Regions from separate parts of the Noviherbaspirillum sedimenti genome, predicted to be linked through region 1. Evidence: predicted binding sites of a transcription regulator. Region 1 holds the regulator's gene; the other holds the start of a gene.
What was found. Region 1 encodes NrdR, which represses ribonucleotide reductase genes. Its sites were predicted from a motif close to CACNANATNTNGTG; they were not measured.

Region 1 (4,513 bases):
TTCTGGTAAAACCCGCTCCCATGGTGTGACGGGCGGTGTGTACAAGACCCGGGAACGTATTCACCGCGACATGCTGATCCGCGATTACTAGCGATTCCAACTTCATGGAGTCGAGTTGCAGACTCCAATCCGGACTACGATACACTTTCTGGGATTAGCTCCCCCTCGCGGGTTGGCGGCCCTCTGTATGTACCATTGTATGACGTGTGAAGCCCTACCCATAAGGGCCATGAGGACTTGACGTCATCCCCACCTTCCTCCGGTTTGTCACCGGCAGTCTCATTAGAGTGCCCTTTCGTAGCAACTAATGACAAGGGTTGCGCTCGTTGCGGGACTTAACCCAACATCTCACGACACGAGCTGACGACAGCCATGCAGCACCTGTGTTACGGCTCTCTTTCGAGCACCCCCGCCTCTCAGCAGGGTTCCGTACATGTCAAGGGTAGGTAAGGTTTTTCGCGTTGCATCGAATTAATCCACATCATCCACCGCTTGTGCGGGTCCCCGTCAATTCCTTTGAGTTTTAATCTTGCGACCGTACTCCCCAGGCGGTCAACTTCACGCGTTAGCTGCGTTACCAAGTCAATTAAGACCCGACAACTAGTTGACATCGTTTAGGGCGTGGACTACCAGGGTATCTAATCCTGTTTGCTCCCCACGCTTTCGTGCATGAGCGTCAGTGTTATCCCAGGGGGCTGCCTTCGCCATCGGTGTTCCTCCACATATCTACGCATTTCACTGCTACACGTGGAATTCTACCCCCCTCTGACACACTCTAGCCGTGCAGTCTCCATCGCAATTCCCAGGTTGAGCCCGGGGATTTCACGACAGACTTACACAACCGCCTGCGCACGCTTTACGCCCAGTAATTCCGATTAACGCTTGCACCCTACGTATTACCGCGGCTGCTGGCACGTAGTTAGCCGGTGCTTATTCTTCAGGTACCGTCATTAGTCCCGGGTATTATCCAGAACCGTTTCTTCCCTGACAAAAGAGCTTTACAACCCGAAGGCCTTCTTCACTCACGCGGCATTGCTGGATCAGGGTTGCCCCCATTGTCCAAAATTCCCCACTGCTGCCTCCCGTAGGAGTCTGGGCCGTGTCTCAGTCCCAGTGTGGCTGGTCGTCCTCTCAGACCAGCTACTGATCGATGCCTTGGTAGGCTTTTACCCTACCAACTAGCTAATCAGATATCGGCCGCTCCAGGAGCATGAGGTTCTTGCGAATCCCCCACTTTCATCCGTAGATCGTATGCGGTATTAGCGCAACTTTCGCTGCGTTATCCCCCACTCCAGGGCACGTTCCGATATATTACTCACCCGTTCGCCACTCGCCGCCAGACCGAAGTCCGCGCTGCCGTTCGACTTGCATGTGTAAGGCATGCCGCCAGCGTTCAATCTGAGCCAGGATCAAACTCTTCAGTTTAATCTCTGTTTTGTGTCCTTGCGGACAGGTTCCGAAGAACCGTCGCTCACTCAAAATACTGACAGGATCAATCCTTGCGGACTGACCTATTTTCTTCTGTGCGAGCACTTGATATTTTAAGCTTGACGCTGGCTACCCAGCGCTGCACTCCATCAAGCGCCCACACTTATCGGCTGTTAATTTTTAAAGAACTTTCTTTTCTGCTTTGCCAGGTGACCGGCAGGCTGCGAAGCGTTTTGTTCGTCAGCAGCAGAGAGGCAAGATTATGATGCGTTTCAAAGTTTTCGTCAACCGCGTTTTTGAAGAATTTTTCAACCCTCTCCAACGCCGCCTCTCCTTCACCCCACCCGGACTTGCCGGACGGAACACCAGACAATCCACCGGCACAGACACGCAGGCCTGAAAAACAAGGAACCGGGCCAAAGCGCCGGATCAATGCAACCGAGGGGATTTGCTGCCAGGGAGGACGTACTGCTTTGACCAACTTCCGCAATCAAACTTCTCTTCCTTCGCCGCTTCAACACTCTTGCGAGTCGTCGGTGGCAACGAAGAAGCAGGATTATGGGGCTTGCAACGGAAACCGTCCACTTCTTTCGGCGACTTTTTTCGTGAAATTTCCCCGGCCAGATTATTGACTTGCCCGGCAAGCTTATTTGCCTGCCGGCTTGCGCTCCTGACCAACCTCGGCGATCGCATCCTGGAATTCGGTTACATCCTCAAAACTCTTGTAAACCGAGGCAAAGCGGATATAGGCAATCTTGTCCATGCGCTTCAGCTCGTGCATCACCAGTTCGCCGATGCGGCCAGACATGACTTCGCGCTCGCCACTGGAGCGCAGCTTTTCTTCGATCCTGTGTATGGCGGCATCAATCGCTTCGGCAGAAACCGGCCGCTTGCGCAGCGCCAGCATGAAACTGGCGCGCAATTTGGTTGGGTCAAATTCGGTGCGACTGCCATTTTTCTTGACGATCACAGGCATCGCCAGCTCGATACGCTCGTAAGTGGTAAAGCGCTTGTCGCAGTGCACGCAGCGACGGCGGCGGCGAATTGAATCACCCTCTTCCGATACCCGCGTATCAAGGACTTGCGTATCTTCGTGCTGACAAAAGGGACATTTCATTGCGAGATTCTTGTTCTAATCATTACACCTCGAGAAACCGGCTTCGATAGCGCCTTCGCCCCAAACGGGTTACGAAGGCGCTTTGACGCAGATTACTTCGCGTAGACCGGGAAGGCGTCAGTCAGTTTCTTGACTTCGGCCTTGACTCGTTCAATGGTCGCGGCATCCTGCGGGTTATCCAGCACATCGGCGATCAAGTGACCAACCTTGGTCGCTTCAGCTTCCGTGAAACCGCGCGTGGTCATGGCCGGGCTACCAAGGCGAATGCCAGACGTCACGAATGGCTTCTGCGGGTCATTCGGGATGCCGTTCTTGTTGCAGGTGATGTGCGCCGCACCCAGAATAGCTTCAGCTTCCTTGCCGGTCAGCCCCTTTGCACGCAGATCGACCAGCATCACGTGGGACTCGGTGCGGCCGGAGACGATACGCAAGCCACGCTCGATCAGCGCCTTGGCGAGTGCATCGGCGTTCTTCACGACTTGCTGCTGGTAAGCCTTGAATTCCGGCGTCAGCGCTTCCTGGAATGCCACCGCCTTGCCGGCAATGACGTGCATCAGCGGGCCGCCCTGGATGCCGGGGAAAATTGCCGAGTTGATGGCTTTTTCGAATTCTGCCTTCATCAGGATCACGCCACCGCGCGGACCGCGCAGGGATTTGTGCGTGGTCGAAGTAACAAAGTCGGCGTACGGCACCGGATTCGGATAGACACCGGCGGCGATCAGGCCGGCGTAGTGCGCCATATCGACCATGAAGTAGGCACCAACTTCCTTGGCGATTTTCGAGAAACGTTCGAAATCGATGCGCAGCGCATAAGCAGATGCGCCGGCGATGATCAGCTTGGGCTTGTGCTCGCGCGCCAGGCGTTCCATGGCTTCGTAATCAATTTCTTCCTTGTCGTTCAGGCCGTATGAAACGACATTGAACCATTTGCCGGACATGTTCAGCGCCATGCCATGGGTCAGGTGGCCGCCTTCGGCCAGCGACATGCCCATGATGGTGTCGCCAGGTTTTAGCATGGCGAAGAATACGCCCTGGTTGGCTTGCGAGCCGGAATTGGGCTGCACGTTGGCGGCTTCAGCGCCGAACAATTGTTTCAGGCGATTGATCGCCAGGGTTTCGACAACATCGACATACTCGCAGCCACCATAGTAGCGCTTGCCGGGATAGCCTTCGGCGTATTTATTGGTCAACTGCGAACCCTGGGCTTCCATCACCGCGGGCGATGTATAGTTCTCCGAAGCGATCAGTTCGATATGGTCTTGCTGGCGGGTGTTTTCCTGCTGGATGGCGGACCAAAGTTCCGGGTCGACCTTGGCAAGGGTGTGGTCTTTTGCGAACATGAGAAATTACTCCAATTGATGAATTCAAAATGCCTGGGCTCAATCGAATGAGGGCCAACAGGAAATGACAGGCAGCCTCAATCGTGCTTTCCATTTGGGCTGCCCAGGCGAACGGCGGAAGAAATCTCACGTTCCCCGGTGGATATCCACCTTGTCACCGGAATGCGTATTCCGGTTTTTCGCCAGTCACGTGAGACGAAATGGTCGTAAATTGTATGATAAGCCCTTGATTTGAGCAAGAATTCTGCGGTTCAGCCGCTGCCGCACCGCCGTCGCCACATGGTGAATTGCGGTATGAATGTTAGGCCAGCAGGGGCAAACGGATGTCGTTGACGGGCTCGGGCAAGCGCCGCAGCATAATTTTGCCTATAATCAACAGTTATTCAAGAGGATATGATGATTGTCTTCATTACAGGTGCCACGTCCGGTTTTGGCGAGGAAATGGCACGCAAGTTTGTACAGCATGGCCACAAGGTGATTGCCACCGGCCGCCGCCGCGACCGGCTCGATGCCCTGGCCGCGGAATTGGGAACGGCGGTTCTGCCGATTGCCATGGATGTCACCAGCAAGGCCTCGATCGTCGAGACGCTGGCTGCCCTGCCTGACGAATGGCGCCCGATCGATGTCC
Region 2 (4,513 bases), 2.5 Mb from region 1:
ACGATGGCGCAGGTTGGAGTCGCGCGCCTTCTTGACCGCATAGTAGTTGATGTCGATGACGTTATCCAGCATGCGCATGGCGGTGCGGATGGTCTTTTGCAGCTTGACCAGGTCCAGCCGCTTTTGCCCATTTTCGTCCTTCATGTGGGCCGGCAGGTTGACCGAACCAAGGTTGCACACGGCGATTTCGGAATCGTTGGTGTTGAGCGTAATCTCGGTGCACAGGTTAGAGCTGTGGACGACGCCGACGTGTTGCTGCGGCGAACGGATGTTGCACGGATCCTTGAAGGTGATCCAGGGATGTCCGGTCTCGAACAGCATCGACAGCATCTTGCGCCACAGGTCCATTGCCGGCAGCTTCTTGAACAGCTTGAGCTCGCCGCGCGCCGCTGCGGCTTCATAGCCGAGATAGGCAACTTCGAAAGCCTTGCCGAACTTGTCGTGCAGGTCGGGCACGTCGGAGGGCGAGAACAGGGTCCATTCGCCTTTTTCCATGACCCGTTTCATGAACATGTCAGGAATCCAGTTGGCGGTGTTCATGTCGTGGGTGCGACGGCGGTCGTCGCCGGTATTCTTGCGCAGGTCGAGAAATTCCTCGATATCCATGTGCCAGGTTTCCAGGTAGGCGCAGACTGCGCCCTTGCGCTTGCCGCCCTGGTTGACCGCCACGGCGGTGTCGTTGACCACTTTCAGGAACGGCACCACGCCTTGCGACTTGCCGTTGGTACCCTTGATATGGGCGCCGAGTGCGCGCACCGGGGTCCAGTCATTGCCCAGACCGCCGGCGAACTTGGCCAGCAGGGCGTTTTCCTTGATTGCTTCGTAGATGCCTTCGAGGTCGTCGGCCACCGTGGTCAGGTAGCAGGAAGACAGCTGCGAGCGCTGGGTGCCGGAATTGAACAGGGTTGGCGTCGAACTCATGAAATCGAACGACGACAGCAGGTTGTAGAACTCGACGGCGCGCGCCTCGCGGTCGCTCTCGTTCAGGGCCAGGCCCATCGCCACGCGCATGTAGAAAGCCTGCGGCATTTCGATACGCACGTCGTTAATGTGCAGGAAATAGCGGTCGTACAGGGTTTGCAGGCCGAGATAGCCGAATTGCAGGTCGCGTTCGGGCTTCAGTGCCTGGGCCAGACGGGCCAGGTCGAACTGGCCCAGCTTGGCGTCGAGCAGATCAGCTTCGATACCCTTCTTGATGAATTTCGGAAAATAGTCAAGGTAGTGAGCCGGGGCATCGGCTTGCGCCACCTCCAGGCCAAACACTTCCTTGCGGATGGTGTGCATCAACAGGCGTGCGGTGGCCTGGCTATACGCCGGATCCTTTTCCATCAACGCGCGCGCCGCCAGGATGGCGGACTTGTGCAATTCCTCGACCGGCACGCCGTCGTACAGGTTCTTGAGGGTTTCGCTCATGATTGCTTCGGCATCGACATGCTTTTCCAGGCCGACACACGCGGCGTCGATCATGGCGCGCACCTTCACCAGATCCAGCGGACGGCGCTGGCCGGCTTCAGTCACATGCAACTGCGGCGACTGCACTACCGGCCTGGCGGCCTGCTGCTGAGCGCGCTCCTCCATGCGCTTGGCGCGGTACAGCACATAGGCGCGCGCCACGTCGTGTTCGCCGGAGCGCATCAGCGCCAGTTCCACCTGGTCCTGCACATCTTCGATGTGGAAGGTGCCACCGGCCGGCTGGCGCCGCACCAGGGCGGCCACCACGCCGGAAGTCAGTTGCTCGACCAGTTCGCGCACGCGCGCCGAAGCCGCACCCTGCCCGCCATTGACCGCCAGGAAGGCCTTGGTCATGGCAATCGCAATCTTCGACGGCTCAAAACCAACCACGGCGCCGTTGCGTCGGAGGATGCGGTAGTCGCCCAGCCCGGACGCTGCGGCGGATACCGCGACGGCCGGGGTGGACGCACCGGCTGCAGGAGATACCGCACCGTGATCGACGGGAGCGTTGACGGAAATTTCTTGAGTTGAATGCACTTGACCTCCTAATACTGTCTTGCCAACAGCCGGATGCTGTTGACGGTTGTTCTGAAAGCCCGCAAGCGCCGGGCTCCCCCCTTAAGATAAATCTGATTTCGCCATATTGCCCGCCTGCTGCAATTCAGGCCGGGCTTGTTTTTGAGAAGTAAATCCCCCTCTGTTCGCCAGGACCAACGCCTGGATGACACCGGGGAAAATTTACTTTCCCAGAAGATTTACCACTACATCTAGTGGTTTTATTTGTGATCAGAACTAATTCTAGTACCTGAGATTGTCGTGCGCAATATATTTTTACAGTCAAAAAAATAATTTTTATGCCGTACAACGGTTGACAATCAGGATCGACTCGCTTCCAAAGGCGGAAAGCGCAAGGGAGCGGAATCGCCGTCGGCTTTTTCACATTGCCGCACGAGGGAGCAATAAGCATCCCAGTCGAAAAAGGGCCCGGGATCGGTCTTGCGCCCGGGAGCGACATGTTCATGCCCCGTCACCGCGCGCAAGGGGTAGCGTTGCCGCAGAGCGGCAGTCAAATCCGCCAGGGTACGATACTGGCGCTCGTCAAAAGGCACGAAATCGCTGCCTTCCAGTTCGATGCCGATCGAGAAATCGTTGCACCTCTCGCGCCCGTCGAACGAGGATACGCCGGCATGCCAGGCGCGCGCATCGGCGGAGACGAACTGTGCCAGACTGCCATCGCGGTGGATCAGAAAGTGGGCAGATACGCGCAAGTCGCGCAACTGGTCGAAATACGGATGAACATCGCAATCGAGGCAATTGCCGAACAAATCGGCAATATAGGACCCGCCGAACTGGCCCGGCGGCAGACTGATATTATGAATCACCAGCAGATCGATGTCTACCGATGCCGGACGCACATCAAAATTGGGAGACGGCCGGTGCTGCGCCGGGTGGCACCAGCCGGCTGCATCAATGGCCAGGGACGAACGCTCAATCGGGTTCATGGATATCCAGCCTCTGCATCCGATAGCGCAACTGGCGAAAACTAATGCCCAGCAATTCCGCAGCTTGCGTGCGGTTAAAACGTGTTTGCCCCAACGCGCGGCAAATAATCTCACGCTCAACCTGGTCCAGGTGGTCCGGCAACGCAACCGGCAGAGCGGGCGTCGCCACCATGGCCGGCGCTGCGGCACTCCAGGTCGGCGGCAACGGTGCTGGCACAATCGCCGGCAAGTCGGGCTCCGGTGCAGCCGCAGGCAGGCCTGCGGGCAGGCTCGCCGACCTCAAGGCCAGGTCGGCAACTTCGATGACATCATGGTTGGCAAAAGCCAGGGCGCGCTCAAGAATATTTTCCAGTTCACGCACATTGCCCGGAAAGGCATAGGCCCGCAAGGCCGCCAGCGCCGCCGGCGTCAGCGTCGTCCGGCGCGCACCTGGCGCAGCCAGCTTCGCCAGTATGGCATCGGCCAGCATGCCGATATCGTCGAGCCGTTCGCGCAGCGGCGGCAAGCGCAATTCGATCACGTTCAGGCGGTAATACAAGTCTTGCCGGAATCGCCCTTTTTCGACGCACTCGGCCAGGTCCTGATGCGTCGCGCTGATCAGGCGCACATCCACCGGCTCTTCGACAGTCGCACCCACCTTGCGCACGCGGCGCTCCTGGATCGCGCGCAACAGCTTGACCTGCATTGCCAGCGGCAAGTCGGCGACCTCATCGAGCAGCAGCGTGCCGCCGTTGGCGGCCTGAAAAAAGCCGTCGCGATCGTCCGCGGCGCCCGTAAACGCCCCCTTGCGGTAGCCAAAAAATTCAGCTTCCATGAGGGATTCCGGTATCGCGCCGCAATTGACCGCGACAAACGGCTTGTCGACGCGCGCGCTTTGCGCATGGATGTCGCGCGCCGCCAATTCCTTGCCGCTACCCGATTCGCCGCTGATGGCGATCGGCGCCATGCTGCGGGCCAGGCGCACGATCTGCGCACGCAAATCGCGCATCAGCGCCGATTCGCCCATCAGCCGCAAGGCCGTGCCGCCGTCCATCGCAGGCGTGGCCTTGTCCGCCGCCACCGGGGCTGCGCTGATGCGCAAGGCGGACTGCACCAGCAGGCGCAACTGGTCGAGCCCGACCGGCTTGCTCAGATAATCGAAGGCACCCGCTTTCAATGCGGTGACCGCGTTGTCGGCGCTACCGAACGCAGTGATGACCGCAATCGGCGTATTCCGGCTGGTGCCCGCCACTTCCCGCACCAGCTCAAGGCCCATGCCATCCGGCAGCCGCATGTCGGTCAACACCAGTGCATACTCCTGCTCGCGCAATAGCGTGCGGGCAGTGGCCAGGCTCTCGGCGCTATCGACATCCAGCCCCATCTTGAGCAAGGTGATCTCGACCAGCTCGCGCAAATCGGCCTCATCGTCAATCACCAATATCCGGGGTACGGTCATATGAAATTCTTGTTATTAATAGTCAATGCGAGTCAATGCGAGTCAATGCGAATTCGCCAGGGCCAGGGTGATGACGAAGCGACCGCCAGCTGATCCGCCCCCGCCGTCGCCGGCGTAATACGCG

Region 2: D3878_RS20860 (ribonucleoside-diphosphate reductase subunit alpha) is a predicted target of NrdR. The motif match lies at 2,212-2,225, and genes of this name have one in related genera.

Annotation. Positions count from the first base shown of each region.
Region 1 covers NZ_QYUQ01000002.1:1,958,318-1,962,830, forward strand. The annotation lists rRNA gene D3878_RS09160 (16S ribosomal RNA) at 1-1,425, opposite strand, end outside; gene D3878_RS23475 (hypothetical protein) at 1,592-1,918, opposite strand; gene nrdR (transcriptional regulator NrdR) at 2,075-2,545, opposite strand; gene glyA (serine hydroxymethyltransferase) at 2,638-3,885, opposite strand; ZMP/ZTP riboswitch at 3,980-4,085, opposite strand; gene D3878_RS09175 (SDR family NAD(P)-dependent oxidoreductase) at 4,282-4,513, shown strand, end outside.
Region 2 covers NZ_QYUQ01000002.1:4,489,111-4,493,623, reverse strand. The annotation lists gene D3878_RS20860 (ribonucleoside-diphosphate reductase subunit alpha) at 1-1,989, opposite strand, end outside; gene ampD (1,6-anhydro-N-acetylmuramyl-L-alanine amidase AmpD) at 2,328-2,954, opposite strand; gene D3878_RS20850 (sigma-54-dependent transcriptional regulator) at 2,941-4,389, opposite strand; gene D3878_RS20845 (sensor histidine kinase) at 4,432-4,513, opposite strand, start outside.